Regions from separate parts of the Pararhizobium sp. P1_E7 genome, predicted to be linked through region 3. Evidence: riboswitches for the same ligand, from Rfam matches in the RefSeq annotation. Region 3 holds a riboswitch; each other region holds the start of a gene.
What was found. A riboswitch is a leader RNA that binds a small molecule or an ion and turns the genes downstream of it on or off. The one in region 3 is predicted to bind cobalamin.
Positions count from the first base shown of each region.

Region 1 (4,322 bases), on a different contig from region 3:
CGATCCTGCATAAAGTTGGTGTACCATTCGACGAACTGCATCACGCCGCCCTCGTGTTCCGGCGAATAGGGGCCGGGCTGATAGGCGGGCGAGCGGATGCCGAAGGCATTTTCCTCGACGATCTGGCGATCCTGGTCATTGGTCTCGGTCCAGACATGCGTCAGTTCTTCCAGATTGTAATCGACGCCTTCGACGGCATCCTTGTGCACCAGCCATTTGGTGGTGACCTGGGTGAGTTCAGGACCAAGCGGCAGGACGCGGAAGGTGATGGCGTGGTCGGCCAGCACGTGGTTCCAGGTGCTCGGATAGTGGAACAGCAAGAGGGTGCCGATATGATCCTGGCTGACATCGTCGGAGAGCTGGCGCTGGACGGCCCGCTTTCCCGACATGGTGTAGCTCTCGGCATTCTCGATCAGCGGCATGCGGGCAACGCGGAACTGGCCGGTCGGCGACATCTTGAACTCGCTCGGCAAGCCCTCGGCTTCGCATTTTGCCCAGTGTTCGGCAATGACGGGATCGTCCTTGGCGCCCTGCACGCCGGTTGCGGTCGGGGCTTCCGGATAGGTGCGGCAAAGCTCGGGGTGGTTTGCCGCGCAATGGTAGCATTCGCGGTTGTTTTCCCAGACGAGCTTCCAGTTGCCCTTCTCGATGATCGTGCTTTCAAACGCGACCTTGGTGTCCTTCAGATTGTGCGGGGTGACATAGGACGAGACCATGTCGCGCACGGGCTGGAAATCCATCGCCTCTTCGGCAAGGCAGATAAAGATATAGCCGCCGATGGTTTCGCAATGGATCGGTTTCAGACCGTGCTGGTTCTTGTCGAAATCCTCGCCCATCTGGCGGGCGAACAAAAGCTTGCCGTCAAGCTCGTAGGTCCACTGGTGATAGGGACAGACAAGCTTGGCGGACGAGCCCTTGGCGCCGGCGCAGACGCGCGAGCCGCGATGGCGGCAGGAATTGTGCAGGGCCCGGACGGTGCCGGTGCGGTCGCGGACGATGACGACCGGATACTCGCCGACCTGCACGGTGAAATAATTGCCGGATTTCGGGATTTCGCAGTCATGGCCGATAAACAGCCAGTCCTTGTACCAGATCTCTTCCATATCGATCCTGTAGAGATCGGGATCGGTGTAGAATGCCTGCTCGAGACTGTGCCCGGCACGCCGGGTCTTCAATTTGCGAAGGACTTCACTGCGGAGATCCATGGTCATTTCCTTGTGCTCGCCAACTCTTTTTGAAAGTTGCAGCAGGCAGGAAAGGAACCACCGCCGCGCCGGGAGAGCGCGTGGATATAGTGGTTCTCTTCCGGCTGCCCGCCGCACCCAGATATCAATTTCGCCACAAGGCTGGTTTCCGGGCTCTGGAGCTGTCCTTGCGGACCATCGCGGCGCCTTCCCGGATTTCTCCAGTGGCCTTTTGCCGAGGTTTCGCTCCACCACCGTTGCGGGGGCAGCGCCGGATTTCGACCGGCTTCCCAATTCTCCGCCCTCCCTATAAAGGCGGCACCTTGAGTGTTTTCATCTAACCTTGTGTCCCGGCCAAATAGCTGCCGATTAGCGACATCCGATTCCAGAATGACGACACGGCAAATATTGCGAAGGACAGCAACCAATCTGGCTATTTTATAAGCATAAACAATATGTTCTGCTGAAACTGGAGCAAAAGGCCTGTTTTCTGCCCAGCGCCCTGGCAATCGGCTGAACCGCGGCCTCTTTGCGACATTTTGTGGCGGCTCCCACAAACCTCGCACCATTGCAAATGGTTGATGCCTGGCAAGATTGCATTAACCATAACACTGTAGCTTCGTCTCATATGCGATTACGCGCCGGCATGCCTTGTCCGCATTCCGCCGCATCCTGGTACGGGCCGATGTCAAACTTGAGATATTACGATGCCGCCGCGGTCAAAGAGCCGGCTCCTTCGCAGAAGACTGCGATCCATACGGAATTCCTGCGCACCGGGCGGATCAACCGGCGCCAGCAGGAATGGAGCGCCGCTGAAAAGCGCTATCTGACCCATCAGGAAGTGGCGGCCCGCACCGGCAAGAAACTCGAAGCGGCCGGTACCGTCACGCATGACCGGATCAACGGGTTCCATCGTTCGATCCGTTTCCCCAAACTGCTGTTTCACCGCACGCTGGCCGGCAGTCCGCATCTCGGCTACTGCCACGTAACGGCTGCCCGGACGAAATTCGCCAAGTTCGAGGACGTCCGGTGGTCGTTCTACATCGCCAACTTCTTCTCCGACATCGGCGACGACCAGCACTTTTTCGAGAAAATCAAGCTCGGCTACTCGCGGATGTATTTCGCGGTGGCGACAGAGCTGGACGCAGAAGCGGGCAAGCTGACCGTCAATCGTGCAGTGCACGACAACGGCCTTTTGTTTCGCACCCGCGACCCCAAGGAAGCGCTGAAGAACGTGCTTTTGCTCGGCGCCCGCAACGAAGAGCTTCGCAAGATCATTAGCGCCCTGTGATCATTGCTTGTAGATCAGCCAGTCACGCCCGGGCGGGTGCTCGCTTTCGGACCCATGAACGACCGTCTGGTCTCCGCCCTTGCCCTGCGCCCTGGCGAGTGCCTTTTCCGCCGTATTGACGAGATCAAACGCGTTGCCGGCATGATCCGACATGCACACGCCCACCGAAAGCGTCACGCAGCCGAGGTCGCGTCCGGTCTTTGGATGTTTGAAATGCGTGCCGCGCAAAGCCGAGCGCAGAAGTGCCACGAGCCGCACCACCTCCCGCTCCTCGCCTGCGCTGACCAGAAAGCCGAAACGGGTGCCGTCGAAACGGGCGACCAGCTCGGTTGACGGGAAAGCCTGTTGGATAATACCGCCGATATGCCGGGCCAGCGGCTCCACCAAGGCGGCGGCCTGTTCTCCCGACAGGCGGCGGCTGGTGTCGGGCTCGGCAATGGCGACACCGCAGACAAGCGGCAGATCGGGATCGGCATAGACCTTGGCCAGTGTCTTGTTGAAGGCGCGGCGATTGGCAAGCCCCGTTACAGCGTCCGAAAATTTCTTTGCTTCAAAGTCGGCAAGCTCTTTCTGGACACCGGCGATAACGGTGGACTGCGCGGTGACGCTCTGCTCCATTTCGGCATTGTGCGAGACCTGCCGCTCGGTGGCGCGCTTCAACGCCTGAATGGAGTTTTGCAGTGCCGTCTGGTTCGCGTCGTCGGAGACCACCAGCGCTTTCGTCGCCTCGCTGATCAGCCGCCCGTAATCATCGAGCTGGTCTTTTTCACGCGACAAAAGGTTCATGAAATTGCTCATCTCGTCGCGCACGATCGTCGTCGATCGTGCCAGAACGCTTGCTTCGTGATGATGCGGCAAATATTTGCGGCCAAGTTCGTCGAGCGCCGATTGCGACTTGTATTTACCGAGCGCGATGAAATCGCGCACCAGGTCCGGATTGGCACCGGCATAGGCTTCGTAGACGAGCTCGTAATTCCGGGGGATGGCATCGATGCCCATCTGGTGCATGGCGGTGGCGATCCGCAGGGCAAGGTCGTTCGGCATGGATTTCTTGTTGGCCATGAGGGCTCCGGCTGTGTGCAGGACCGGACACCTAGCATGGGCAACTTTCATCGCCGCTAACCGGAACTGTCGCATTTTAAGAAACCTTAACCGGCTGTAGCGAATAGGAACAATTGACCCCAGCGTTCGAATGGACCTTTCGAATGCGCTTGGCAATCTCCTGCCTGGCCCTATAAAGGAAACGCCGGAGCGCCTGCCTGCCTTTTCGAGAGGGCGCATTGACGTTTGGAAGCTTGATGGCGCTGATTATAGACACACGGACCGAGCCGGAGCGCGCTTTGGCGATTGCCTGCGAGACGCTTTACGAAGGCCTGCCGGTGGCGATCCCGACGGAGACCGTCTATGGGCTGGCCGCCGATGCCACCAATGCGGACGCGATCAGCCGTATCTATGAAATGAAGGGCCGTCCCCGTTTCAACCCGCTGATCTGCCATGTCGCCGATTTTGCCATGGCCGAGGCGCATGTCACCTTCGATCCCCTGTCGCGGCAACTGGCCGAAGCCTTCTGGCCGGGGCCGCTAACGCTGATCCTCCCGATCAAGCCGGAGAGCGGCGTGCATCCACTGGCATCCGCCGGCCTCGATACGCTGGGCATCCGCATGCCGGAAGGATTTTCGCGGCAGGTCATCGCCCGCTTCGGCAGGCCGCTGGCAGCACCGAGCGCCAATACCTCGGGCAAGATCAGCCCGACCAGTGCCGCCCATGTCGAAGCCGATCTCGGCAACAAGCTGAGATTGATCCTCGATGCGGGCGCTGCCGAAATCGGACTGGAATCGACCATCATC
Region 1 is NZ_JBFUBH010000006.1:49,408-53,729, reverse strand. Features, by position in the region: gene AC1D17_RS08870 (aromatic ring-hydroxylating oxygenase subunit alpha) at 1-1,205, opposite strand, end outside; cobalamin riboswitch at 1,328-1,525, opposite strand; gene AC1D17_RS08865 (DUF6656 family protein) at 1,870-2,475, shown strand; gene AC1D17_RS08860 (diguanylate cyclase domain-containing protein) at 2,476-3,537, opposite strand; gene AC1D17_RS08855 (L-threonylcarbamoyladenylate synthase) at 3,774-4,322, shown strand, end outside.
Region 1: it holds a riboswitch for cobalamin, as region 3 does, so the genes downstream of both, AC1D17_RS08870 (aromatic ring-hydroxylating oxygenase subunit alpha) here and AC1D17_RS04920 (CbtB domain-containing protein) in region 3, are expected to answer to the same signal.

Region 2 (4,322 bases), on a different contig from region 3:
GGCTGCAATCGATGGCTGCCCGCATCCCGTCATCGGTGCATATCAACCCTGTTCTGCTCAAGCCGCAGTCGGAAACCGGCAGCCAGATCATCGTCCAGGGCAAGGTCGCGGGGCAGGCCAGGGGGCGCGATTATCAGGCCTTGAAACCTAAATTGATGGGCGCCGTCATGGAAAGCTTCGAAACCGTCCGGTCCGGCGTCGATCTGGTTGTCGTCGAAGGAGCCGGATCGCCGGCCGAAATCAACCTGCGCGCCGGTGACATCGCCAATATGGGATTTGCCACCCGCGCCAAAGTTCCGGTCGTGTTGGTCGGCGACATCGATCGCGGCGGCGTCATCGCCTCGCTTGTCGGCACCCACACTATTCTGTCCGCCGAAGACCGCGCCATGATCAGCGGCTATATCATCAACAAGTTCCGGGGCGACGTGTCGCTGTTCGACGACGGCATAGCTGCAGTGAGAAGTTTCACCGGTTGGCCTTGCTTCGGCGTCGTTCCCTGGCTGAAGAGCGCCGGCCGTCTCCCGGCAGAAGATTCCGTCGTGCTGGAAAGGCTGGCACGGGGGGCGGGCAGAGCGCTGAAGGTTGCCGTGCCCGTCCTGTCGCGCATCGCCAATTTCGACGATCTCGATCCGCTGGCCGCGGAGCCGGAAGTCGATCTCGTCTTCGTTCGTCCCGGCGAGAGAATTCCAGCGGACGCCGGTCTGGTGGTCATTCCGGGATCGAAGGCGACGATTGCCGATCTCAGCGATTTTCGCGTGCAGGGCTGGGATCGTGACCTGCAGGCGCATGTCCGGCGTGGTGGCCGCGTCATCGGGATTTGCGGCGGCTACCAGATGCTGGGGGACCGGGTCACCGATCCGCATGGAATCGAAGGCAATGTCGTTGAAATCGAAGGTCTCGGCCTGCTTGCGGTCGAAACCGAGATGGCGCCGGAAAAGACGGTGCGCAACAGCAGCGCCCGCTCGGCGGTCTACGACGTTGCGCTGGAAGGCTACGAAATTCACCTCGGCCGCACCACCGGCGCCGACTGCGTCCGCCCGGCCGTGATCATCGATGGCCGGCCGGACGGTGCGGTGTCGGCGGACGGCATGGTCAGCGGAACCTATCTGCACGGTCTGTTTGCCAGCGATGCCTATCGCGCTGCGCTGCTGAAAAGCTTCGGCATCGAGGGCGGTGGTGAAAATTACCGGCAATCGGTCGACCGGGCGCTCGACGATATCGCGGCAGAGCTGGAAGCGGTGTTGGACCCGCGCTGGCTGGATGGCCTGATGTCTTGACGTCCTGATCGCGGCGGTTTTCAGATTTCTCCCGATGCCTCGAGGATCAAGCGAAGTCTTGCCGAGGCCGGGCCGAACCCGGCGACGGAGATCGCGCCGCAATTGACTTGATCCGGATGAGCGCCTAATCATCAACCATTGGATGGTTCCCGATGTGCCGTTGCATGTCGGGAGTAAATGGGAATGCGACGGGCCGGACCCAAACCGGGCGTCCTTATCGCAGCCGACCCCGCGACTGTAGAACGGTCAGGGTTCGCCATCCGGGAAAGCCGATGGTCCGGACTGTCCGCATTCGCGGCGGCGGAAGGGTCGGCCCAACCGGAAAAGCCACTGGAGCGGCATCACGATCAGCCGGGGCTGGACGCCTCTAAATCTACGAATCGTCCACCTCTTCGTGATACCCAAAACCTCCGGGAAGGCGAGGCGAACCCGTTCGTGCCCTTAAGCGGCACGTGGCGCCGTGAGCCAGGAGACCTGCCATCCTCAAGGGCCCCATCTTAGCCAGGGGTTCGCCCGATCCAGGGAGAGACACTCCCGATGCCAGCACGGAGGTTGTCATGGCTTCATTATCCCGTTCCCGGAACGGTCCGTTTCGCGTTGCCGCGGATGCAGGCTTGCGTGGTGTATGGGTCCGTTTATCGCCCGGCGTGCGCTGAGGCCGGGATCATTTCATGACAGCGATACAGTCAGGCAGTGTGCTGGCAGGCAGCGTGCTGGTTCTGGGCGGCGCCCGTTCCGGCAAATCCGCTTTTGCCGAAAAACTCGTCAAGGCGTCGGGTCTTGGCATGCATTACGTCGCGACCGGGAGGGCCTGGGACGGTGAGATGCAGGCAAGGATTGCCGAGCATCGCGATCGCCGCGGGGCCGATTGGCAGACCCACGAGGAGCCGCTCGAGCTTGCCACCTGCCTTGAAGCGATCGACGCGCCTGATCGCATCGTTCTGATCGATTGCCTGACCCTGTGGGTCACCAACCTGATGATGGAGCATCGGGATATCGCGGCCGAATTTGAAAAGCTCGCGGCCTATGTGCCGCAAGCCAAGGCCCGGCTGGTCTTCGTCTCGAACGAGGTCGGGCTTGGCATCGTGCCGGAAAACCGGATGGCGCGCGACTTTCGCGACCATGCCGGCCGGCTGCACCAGATCATTGCGGAGATATCCGCAGACGTCTATTTTATCGCGGCCGGATTGCCGCTGAAAATGAAGGGTTGATCCATGACCATTGAAAAAGCCGCCCACGGCAAGATCCCGGCAACCGTCATCACCGGCTTCCTTGGCGCCGGCAAGACGACGATGATCCGCAACATCCTGCAAAATGCCGGCGGCCGGCGCATCGCGCTGATCATCAACGAGTTCGGCGATCTCGGCGTCGATGGCGACGTGCTGAAGGGCTGCGGCGCCGAAGCCTGCAGCGAGGACGACATCATCGAGCTGACCAATGGCTGCATCTGCTGCACCGTGGCCGACGATTTCATTCCGACCATGACCAAGCTGCTTGAGCGCGGAAACCGCCCGGACCATATTGTCATCGAAACATCCGGCCTGGCGCTGCCGCAGCCGCTGATCGCTGCCTTCAACTGGCCGGATATCCGCACGCAAGTGACCGTCGATGGCGTCATCACCGTCGTCGATAGCGCCGCCGTCGCCGCCGGACGGTTTGCCGACGATCACGACAAGGTCGATGCGCTGCGCGTCAACGATGACAATCTCGATCACGAAAGCCCGATCGAGGAGTTGTTCGAAGACCAGCTGACCGCCGCCGATCTGATCATTCTCAACAAGACCGACCTGCTCGATTCGACCGGTCTTGCCTTTGTCCGCAACGAGGTCTCCGCGCGCACCAGCCGCAAGCCGGCGATGATCGAAGCGAAGAACGGCGAGGTTTCCGCAGCCGTGCTGCTTGGCCTCGGTGTCGGCACGGAAAGCGACATCGCCAACCGCAAGTCCCATCACGAGATGGAACATGAGGCGGGCGAGGAGCATAGCCATGACGAGTTCGACAGTTTCGTTGTCGAACTGGGGCCGATTGCCGATCCCGCCGGTTTCATCGAAAAGCTGAAGCCGATCATCGCCGCACACGATGTGCTGCGCCTGAAGGGGTTCGCCGATATCCCCGGCAAGCCGATGCGCCTGCTGATCCAGGGTGTCGGCGCCCGTATCGAGCAGTATTTCGACCGCCCATGGGCTGCAGGCGAAGTGCGCCGCACCCGCCTGGTCGTCATCGGCCTGCATGACATGGATGAAGCCGCCGTACGCGCTGCCATCGCAGCGGCGGTTTGAGGGCGTTTTGACCGGGCGCGAGAATTTTCCCTTCCCGACCCCTCCCCACAAGGGGGAGAGGCCAGAACGGCGCTTGCCGCTATTTTCGTACCCGGTCGACCGGTTCAGGGCCTGTTTCCCATTCGAGACGAACAGGCTTGGCAAAGAGGTGCGGAAGGCTAGTCCCGCCCCCTTGTGGGGAGGGATTGGGGAGAGGACGTCGCCCAGTCTCAGGGAGGTTGCATGCATCTCCTCCTAGCCCAGAAGGGAACGATCACCGACGGCGAGGAAGCGATCGATCTCGGTCAGTCGCCGGCTGATATCCTGTTCCTGTCCGCCGCTGATACCGAACTTTCGTCGATCGCCGGCGCGCATCGCGCGCGTGGGGCCAAGCCGAGCCTGCGGGTGGCCAGCCTCTTGACGCTCAAGCACCCGATGTCGGTGGATACCTATGTCGAGCGCACGGCGCGCCATGCCAGGCTCATCATCGTGCGCCCGCTCGGCGGTGCCAGCTATTTCCATTATGTGCTGGAGGCGCTGCATGCGGCAGCCGTCACCCATAAATTCCAGATTGCCGTACTGCCGGGCTGCGACAAGCCCGATCCGGGGTTGGAACCGTTTTCGACCGTCCCTGCCGAAGACCGCAACCGGATGTGGGCCTATTTCACCGAGGGCGGCGCCGACAACATGGTCCGGCTGCTCAGCTATGCCGAGGCGCTGATTGACGGCTCGGAAAAACCGGAATCCGCAGCGCCGCTGATGAAGGCGGGAATCTGGTGGCCGGGGC
Region 2 is NZ_JBFUBH010000007.1:146,124-150,445, forward strand. Features, by position in the region: gene AC1D17_RS10695 (cobyric acid synthase) at 1-1,277, shown strand, start outside; cobalamin riboswitch at 1,404-1,773, shown strand; gene cobU (bifunctional adenosylcobinamide kinase/adenosylcobinamide-phosphate guanylyltransferase) at 1,949-2,488, shown strand; gene cobW (cobalamin biosynthesis protein CobW) at 2,492-3,556, shown strand; gene cobN (cobaltochelatase subunit CobN) at 3,779-4,322, shown strand, end outside.
Region 2: it holds a riboswitch for cobalamin, as region 3 does, so the genes downstream of both, cobU (bifunctional adenosylcobinamide kinase/adenosylcobinamide-phosphate guanylyltransferase) here and AC1D17_RS04920 (CbtB domain-containing protein) in region 3, are expected to answer to the same signal.

Region 3 (4,322 bases):
AGATCAGGTCCCACGCCGATATGCTCTATGCCCGGGCTAACTGGACCTGGGCGCTGGACGGCAAGGGGGCCTTTTGGCTGGGGTGGAAGCCGAGGACGGGGTTTCTGCCCTATCACTGGAAATCCTACAGTGAAGCGATCATTCTCTACACGCTCGCTTTGGCCTCTCCGTCCTATCCAATCGACAAGGACAGTTATGACGGCTTTGCGAGCAAGTTCGACTGGATGACCGTGAACGACAAGCCGTTCCTCTATGCCGGCCCGCTCTTCATCCACTTGTTTTCACACGCGTGGATTGATTTCAGGGATATCCGCGATGCCGCCATGGCGGCACATGATACGGATTATTTCGAAAACACCCGGCGCGCCATTGCCGTCCAGCGCGATTATGCGATTGCCAATCCCGGCAACTTTACAGGCTACGGCGCCGACGCATGGGGGCTGACATCCTGCGACGGTCCGCTGCGTCCGCGGCGCCTGCACGATGGACGGCGCCAGCAGTTTGCCGGTTACGCCGCGCGCGGTGCGCCGCTCGGACCGGATGACGGCACGATTGCGCCGTGGGCGCCGCTTGCATGCCTGCCGTTCGAGCCGAGGGCCGCGATGTCGGCAACGCGGCATATCCTCTCAAGCTATCCCGATGTGGTCGCGGCAGGACGTTTTGTCGGCAGTTTCAATCCGAGCGTTCCCGGCAAGACGGCGGAGGGCTGGCTCAACGACCGCAGCGTTGGTCTTGACCAGGGGCTCTTGGTGATGATGATCGAGAACTATCGCAGCGGCCTGTATTGGGACATGCTGCGCCAATCGCCGGTTATCCGGCGCGGCCTCAGACGGGCGGGCTTTTCCGGCGGCTGGCTTTGAGGTAAACGGGCTGCCAGGAGACAATGGGCGCCCCTTTGGACGAGAACCGAGATTCAGGCCGTATTCGAGATGCCGACGGACAGCAGGCAGAGGTTGCCATGGCCTGGCAGGCGGAGCATTTTCCGCAGGTCGCCGTGTCTCTCGGGCTGCAGGACAGCGATTTTCTGCCCGTGACTGACGCATGGCGTCGTGATGGAACTATGGTCGAGTGCCTGCTCGACTATCAGAACCGCTTTGCAACCGGCATGGATGACCGCGTAAGAGGCGCTCATCTGATCGCGTTCTACAGCCACCATCTCAGCATAGCGGCTGCCGCAGTCTATTTGCGGACAGGTCTGGTTCCCGACCTGCGCCCGGATAGTCTGGCGATCCGGTTCGAGCCTTTCGTTCAAAACGGTCTCGTTTCCCCTGGGGAAACCGGCCCATCCGATGTCCGCCGCTTTCATTTCCGCTTCGGGTGCAGTTTGCCCAGTCATGATCGGGCGTCACTCTTTCACGATGTGCTCGTCGAAAGCTTCAATCCGGTGATCGGCGCGCTGCAAGCCCGCACCAGCCTGTCTCCCGGCGCGCAATGGCGGCTGGTGGCCGATGGCATTGCGGGTGCTTTTCTGGAGGTCGGCTCAGCCTTGGGCGAAGAGGATCGCGCGATGACCGCAGCCCTTGCCATCATCAACAGGGCGGGATCGCCGCTCTTCTCCGAGGCGGCGCGCTATACGAAGATCACCGCCGTTTTTAAGGGCGTTCCAACTGAGCGCAACTTCCGTCTAAGGGGTGGCTGCTGTCTCTACTATCGAACAGAGGGCGGGGATTTTTGCGATGTCTGCGTGCTTCTCGATGGTCAGACGCAAAAAGACCGCCTGCGCGCCCATATCGAGCGTGCCGGCGGTCTGTGATGGCGTTGCCGCGCAAAGGTGCCTTGCGCGGCGATGATTGAGGAGGCTCAGGCCGATTTCAAAAACCGCTCATTCAGGTAGCCCGAGATCACGCCGAGCACGATCCAGAACGCCAGCGTGGTTGCCAGGGCTGCGACTGCGAATTCCGCGCCGAGAACGGCCGGAACCGGGCTTGAAATATCCGACGGCTGCGGCGCACCATAGGCATGCGGCGCGGCAAGCAGAGCAAGACCGATGACCTTGGCGGGGATCTCACTACGCAACACGATCAGATAGAGGCCGGCCACGGAGAGTGCGATCGTTGCAATCCACCAAATCTGCCGGTCGTGAAGATCGGCGGCAGGAAAGCCCGGTAATTCCGGCGGCAGGCCGATGGCGGGCAGGAGGTGGACCGCCAGCCAGCCGCAGGCGCCCCACAGCGCGCCGTTGCGCAGGGTAATCGGATGGTTGAAGACAAGGCTGGCGCCCGCGAGCAAGAGGCTAAAGCCTGCGCCCGCCACCAGATTGGCGAACAGCGTACCGGAGAACCGGCTCATGCCGAACATGATGCCGCCCTCGTCTTCGTGCTCGCCCTCATGGGCGTAGGCGGGCGTAATCGGTGAGAGTGCCGACAGCATCTCGCCGATCAGCGAGGAACGGCCGAGTGAGGAGTGCTGCTGCTCGCCTTGCGTGCCGGCCGGTTGTTCAGCAGCGGGTTCCTTTGCTTCATATTCCTCGGCATGAAGGATGAGCGGGACCACCCGCAATTCCTGCGCGGCTGTCATGAAGACGCCCGCGATCAATCCGGCCACCAATGCGGCCAGAAGTGTTTTGACAATCATTTGATACCCCTAAACTCAAGCGGAGCAGATCAGTGCTCGCACGCTTGCTATGTTTCGATTTCCCACGGCAAAGGCCGCCCGATGCCAAGGCATGGGCGCAATCCACCGTCGCGCGATTTCCATAGGAAACCCGCAATGCTACTCGTCGATAGAGTGCGGAAAGCGCAGAGCCTTCCACGGCCCTACATCAGTGGCAGGGGAAGCCGTAGGAATGGCGAACGTCGTGAGCGGTATCGTGCAGCACGGCGGAATTGGCAAGGCCGGCACCGAAAACCAAAAATCCGCCGATCAAAAGGGCGAGAATAGCGGTCGTGATGCGGTCGTTGAGGGAAAGCGGGACGCTCGAAACTGTAGTCGTAGCCATGACAACCTCCGTGATGGCGCGTGGGAAATATCCCACCAATTGGGCACCATGCCCTTCATCAACCGGCAGGTTTCCTGGCTCGCGGCGTCAGGCGCTTTCACGCCAAGGAGCCTGTCTCGCCTTCCCGTGGCAGGGACCCAAGGTCCGTCACCACAGTGGCTTTTACCGGCTCAATGCACCGGCATGACACGCTCTGACCGCTCTACAGTCGCGGGGTCGGCCGTGATAGAGATGCCCAGAATGGGTCCACCCGTCACGTTCCCATTTACTCCCCGAAAGCGCCTCGCTCCCAGGGAACCAATTGATCCGTCAATGATTATGCTGTCGCGCCGGTCATGTCAATTCGGAGCTGCGACGCCCCATGCCGCATTGGCGTTGCTGTTTTTTGGCGTTCGCTCGCACTTACCGTTCCGAATTCCATGCCGCGAATGCAAGCTTTTTGCTTGAAATGACACCGAATGGTTGCTTGCATTACCGATTGCAAGTCGCGATGAGTGAAACAATAGTTCTTTAGGAACCTTGGTGCAGGATAGCGCCAACGCTGATGTGCGAAGTGTCCTCACAGAGAGAACCATGAAGGCGGCGAGGTCCGAACAGGAATTCCAGAATATTCTTCGCCGTTTGGGACTTGCGCTTGATGCATCTCAAATCGGTGTGTGGGAGCACGATACCAAAAAGGATGAAGTCGTCTGGGATTTGCAGATGCACCGGCTTTACGGAACCGGCAAGACGCAAAAACGCGTCAAGGCAGAAGTATGGGTGAATGCGATTCATCCGGATGATCTCGCGCAAGCCCAGGCCGATTTCGATCGGGCGATTGTCGCCAAGGATGTCTATTCTTCGGAATACCGGATCATTCTACCGGATGGCGAAACCCGCTATCTTCGTTCACGCGCGCATTGCTTCGAGGAAGACGGCAACATCACCTTCATCGGGGTCGAATGGGATGTGACGGCGGATGTGCTGCTCAACCGCGAACTGCTGCGGCAGAAGGCGATCGCGGAGGCGCGTGCAGTTGCTCTTGAGGCAAGTACCCAGCGGATCGAATATGCGGCCGAGCACGATTATCTGACGGGGCTTCCCAACCGCCGCTTCTTCGACCGGCGATTGGCGGAGCTTGCCGGGGATGCCGGACCTGAAAAGCTGGCGATCCTGCATATCGGTCTGGACCGGTTCAAGCAGATCAATGACGCCGCCGGCCATGCGACCGGCGACGAGGTTTTGAAATCCTGCGCCAGGCGGATTGAACAAGGCGTGCCGAAGAACGCGTTCGTTGCGCGCGTCAGCGGCGATGAATTCGCGGTTCTGATTGCAAACTTCGTCTCACTGGATGATCTCAAAATCCGTGCCGAGCGGCTGACGAAGCAATTGAAACAGTCGGTCT
Region 3 is NZ_JBFUBH010000003.1:42,638-46,959, forward strand. Features, by position in the region: gene AC1D17_RS04905 (glucoamylase family protein) at 1-860, shown strand, start outside; gene AC1D17_RS04910 (IucA/IucC family C-terminal-domain containing protein) at 884-1,753, shown strand; gene AC1D17_RS04915 (CbtA family protein) at 1,801-2,574, opposite strand; gene AC1D17_RS04920 (CbtB domain-containing protein) at 2,762-2,938, opposite strand; cobalamin riboswitch at 2,986-3,255, opposite strand; gene AC1D17_RS04925 (bifunctional diguanylate cyclase/phosphodiesterase) at 3,512-4,322, shown strand, end outside.

Region 4 (4,322 bases), on a different contig from region 3:
AAGCGGATGTGGCGGCGATCGACTGCGTCACCTATGGCAACGTGCTACGCTTCGATCCTGAGAGCCTTGCCGGCGTCCGCATCCTTTTCGAGACGATCAAGGGACCGGGATTGCCGTTCATCACCCGGGCGGATGCCTCGGATGTGGAGGTAAGGCTGTTGCGGCAAGCCCTAAAGCAGGCCGTCGCCGAACCGTCACTCTCTGCCGCGCGCGATGTGCTTTGCCTGAAGGATTTTGCGGTTCTTTCCGATGCCGACTATGAACCGCTGGCCGAGCTGGAGAGGCAGGCGCAGCGGCAGGGTTATCCCGTCATCGCCTGACGCCATTCGGACGCCTGTAGCTGCAGGGAACTCCCAACGCCGGGGCCTGCGTGCCGCTGGCGAGGCGGCCGTTTTTTCATTTCCATTTCGGTGCGCGTTCTCACGGAAAAGCCGGTGGTCGTCGGCGTCCGGCCGGTGCTTCAGGCACGGGGGAAATCGCTCGAACCGGATGCGACCTCGCTTTCCGGTTGACTCATTTTGCAATTGACTAAATAGTTCGGTGATAGAACGAATTAATAGAGGCGACTGTGAGCGAAACCCTGCGCATCTCCCGGAAGTTTTCCCAAAGAGCCGTGATGGAGGCGATCATCCAGAACGGGCCGATCTCCCGCGCCTCGATTGCCAAGCAGACGGGCCTCTCCAAACAGACCATCTCGGAAATCGTTCGCCAGCTGGAGCTGGACGACTGGGTTCGCGAGACCGGGCGCACCAGCGGCCATGTCGGGCGCACCGCCGTTACCTATGAACTGGTGCCGGATGCGGCCTATATTGCTGCGGTCGATCTTGGCGGAACGAAGATCCGGCTCGCCATCGCCGATCTCGCCTGTCAGGTCTTTGCCGAAGAGGTCGTGGCGACCGACCAGCGCGGCGGCCAGTTCGTCGTCGACCAGATCGCCGGTCTCTGCGCGCAGGCGGTAGGCCATCTGAACATTCCGAGCGAACGCATCCGCATGGCCGTCATCGGCGCGCCCGGAGCGCCGGATGCAAAAACCGGCCGCATCCTGCTGGCGCCCAACATCGCCGATTTCGACACGATGAACGTGGCGGCCGCCTTCGAGAAGGCGCTCGGCATCGATGTAATCCTGGAAAACGACGTCAACCTGGCGGTGCTTGGCGAAAACTGGCTCGGCCAGGGGCAGGGCATCGACAATCTTGCCTATATCGCCGTCGGCACCGGCATCGGTGGCGGGTTGATGGTCGGCGGCCAACTGGTGCGGGGCGCGATGAATGCTGCCGGCGAACTGGGCTTCCTGCCCTTTGGCGCCGACCCCTTCGATCCGGAATCGCTGCGCTCCGGCGCCTTCGAGCGGGTCACCGCCTCGATCGGCATCATGGAGCGCTATGCGGCGGCATCCGGCGAGACGGCAACCGTGCCGGTGATCTTCGATCGGGCGGCAAGCGGCGACGTGCACGCCTCAACGACGCTGGACGAGACGGCGAAATATCTGGCGCGCGGCATCAGCGCGATTGCGGCGATCGCCAATCCGGAAAAGGTCATCATGGGTGGCTCGATCGGCCTGCGCCCGGAACTGATCGAGCGCATTCGGAAATTCCTGCCTGCCTGCTTTCCCTATCCCGTCGATATCGAGGTGAGCCAGCTCGGACCCCGCGCGGCGATTGTTGGCGCAGCCGCAATCGGGCTCAGCCATCTCCACAATGCGCTGTTTGGCGCCGATGCCCCGGACAGCCGCGTGTCGCTGCCGCCGGCAGAGACGGTGGCCTTCAGGGAGGCCCTGCAATGAGCGGATCGAACATCCTGACCGAAAGGCTGGTGCCGCTTCGTTTGCGGCGTTGACGAATGGTTAACCATGATACCGAAAAAACGGCATTCTGCCTGGCGGGTTTCCGCCCGCTAGGTATTGACYGGAAAAACGACTCGTATACTATATCTGGTGTTCAAGGTGCCTCCGAATCGCAAGGTGTGGAGGCTAAGAGGGAATACGGTGCGTCCAGCCATTCTGGCCGGACAAAGCCGAAGCTGCCCCCGCAACTGTAAGCGGCGAGCGCCTGTTTCATTTTAAGTCACTGAAGCGTCAGTCTTCGGGAAGACGAAAACAGGCGCCACGACCCGCAAGCCAGGAGACCTGCCTCGAACAAAACGTCCACGGGCGGGGTGCCCGGAAGGTCGCGTGATGTGCGGCGGAATGATTCCGCTTTGTGTTGCGTTCCTCCGATACCCGCCAAAAAGGCTTCGGAGCGAAGGCATGTCAGACAATCGAATTTGCAGACCTGCGGGCCGCGATGCCAATCGCGACCGGCGGCACGTGCCTAAAGCATGTCGCGCAAAAATGTGCAGCGGTTTTGCGATAACGACATGCGTGAAATCGAAGAGCTAAAGCGCGAGAAGCGAATCTGAAAGATCGCGACACGCCTTGGCCTGTCCGTCAGCTTGTAATGAAAAACCACACGGCCGGATCCGCGCGCAGCGGCTCGGAACCCTTTCGTGCGCCGGTAACACTACAGATCACGAGGAACGTCATGAACATCACCGTCTACAGCAAGCCTTCCTGCGTCCAGTGCACCGCAACCTATCGTGCGCTCGATCGCGAAGGCATCGATTACCAGGTCATCGACATTTCCAAGGACGAGGATGCCTTCGCGACGGTCGTGGGGCTTGGTTATCAGCAGGTTCCGGTGGTGGTTGCCGGGCCGGACCATTGGGCCGGCTTCCGGCCGGACAAGATCAGCGGACTTTCCTGAGCGCGGCCTGAGCAGGGATGGACAAGCGATGGGCCTGATCGTCTACTATTCCAGCCTGTCGGAAAATACCCATCGCTTCGTCGCCAAGCTCGGTCTGAGATCGGCGCGCATTCCCGTCAGCAGTGGCGCGGAAACGCCCGAAGTGCGCGAGCCTTTCGTCCTCGTCCTTCCGACCTATTGCGGCGAGGACGGCAAGGGCGCGGTTCCCAAGCAGGTGATCCGCTTTCTCAACGATGCGGACAACCGATCCCTCATCCGGGGCGTGATCGCCGCCGGCAACAGCAATTTCGGCGCGACGTTCGGTCTCGCGGGCAATGTCATCTCGGATAAATGCCGGGTGCCGTACCTCTACAGGTTCGAGCTTCTGGGTACGGACGAGGACGTCGCCAATGTCATCAATGGATTGGAACGATTTTGGACGTCTCAGAGACCTTGACGCGGGGCGGAAAACCGCTCGACGCTTTTTCTCATTCCGCCGGTGAGCGCCCCTTGAAGGCGACGGAAACCGCAATTGACTATCATGCGCTCAACGCGATGCTGAACCTCTACGACGACGAGGGGAAGATCCAGCTGGACAAGGACCGGCTGGCCGCCAAGCAGTATTTCCTCCAGCACGTCAACCAGAATACCGTGTTCTTCCATAATCTGAGGGAAAAGCTCGATTACCTGGTGACCGAGGGCTATTACGAGCGGGAGGTTCTCGACCAGTATTCGTTCAACTTCGTGCGCGACCTGTTCGATCATGCCTATGCGAAGAAATTCCGTTTCCCCACCTTCCTTGGCGCGTTCAAGTATTACACCAGCTATACGCTGAAGACCTTCGACGGAAAGCGCTACCTGGAGCGCTACGAAGACCGCATTTGCATGGTGGCGTTGACCCTGGCGCAGGGCAATGAAACGCTTGCCCGCGACATGGTCGACGAGATCATTTCCGGCCGCTTCCAGCCGGCGACGCCGACCTTCCTCAATGCCGGCAAGAAACAGCGCGGCGAACTCGTGTCCTGCTTCCTGCTTCGGATCGAGGACAATATGGAATCGATCGCGCGGGGCATCAACTCGGCGCTGCAACTGTCGAAGCGTGGCGGCGGCGTCGCGCTGTCGCTGACCAACATCCGCGAGGCCGGCGCGCCGATCAAGCAGATCGAAAACCAGTCGTCCGGGATCATTCCGGTGATGAAACTTTTGGAAGACAGTTTCTCCTATGCCAACCAGCTCGGTGCGCGGCAGGGGGCGGGAGCCGTCTATCTCAACGCCCATCACCCTGACATCATGCGCTTCCTCGATACCAAGCGCGAAAACGCCGACGAGAAGATCCGCATCAAGACGCTGTCGCTCGGCGTCGTCGTGCCCGACATCACCTTCGAACTGGCGAAGAACAACGAGGATATGTACCTGTTTTCGCCTTACGATGTGGAGCGCGTCTACGGTGTGCCGTTCACCGAGATCTCGGTGACCGAAAAATACCGCGAGATGGCGGACGATGCCCGCATTTCCAAGAGGAAGATCAAGGCGCGAGAATTCTTCCAGGTGCTCGCTGAAATCCAGTTCGAGAGCGGTTACCCCTACATCATGTTCGAGGAC
Region 4 is NZ_JBFUBH010000027.1:18,415-22,736, reverse strand. Features, by position in the region: gene AC1D17_RS20065 (phosphate/phosphite/phosphonate ABC transporter substrate-binding protein) at 1-320, shown strand, start outside; gene AC1D17_RS20060 (ROK family transcriptional regulator) at 569-1,783, shown strand; cobalamin riboswitch at 1,924-2,147, shown strand; gene nrdH (glutaredoxin-like protein NrdH) at 2,520-2,741, shown strand; gene nrdI (class Ib ribonucleoside-diphosphate reductase assembly flavoprotein NrdI) at 2,770-3,177, shown strand; gene nrdE (class 1b ribonucleoside-diphosphate reductase subunit alpha) at 3,174-4,322, shown strand, end outside.
Region 4: it holds a riboswitch for cobalamin, as region 3 does, so the genes downstream of both, nrdH (glutaredoxin-like protein NrdH) here and AC1D17_RS04920 (CbtB domain-containing protein) in region 3, are expected to answer to the same signal.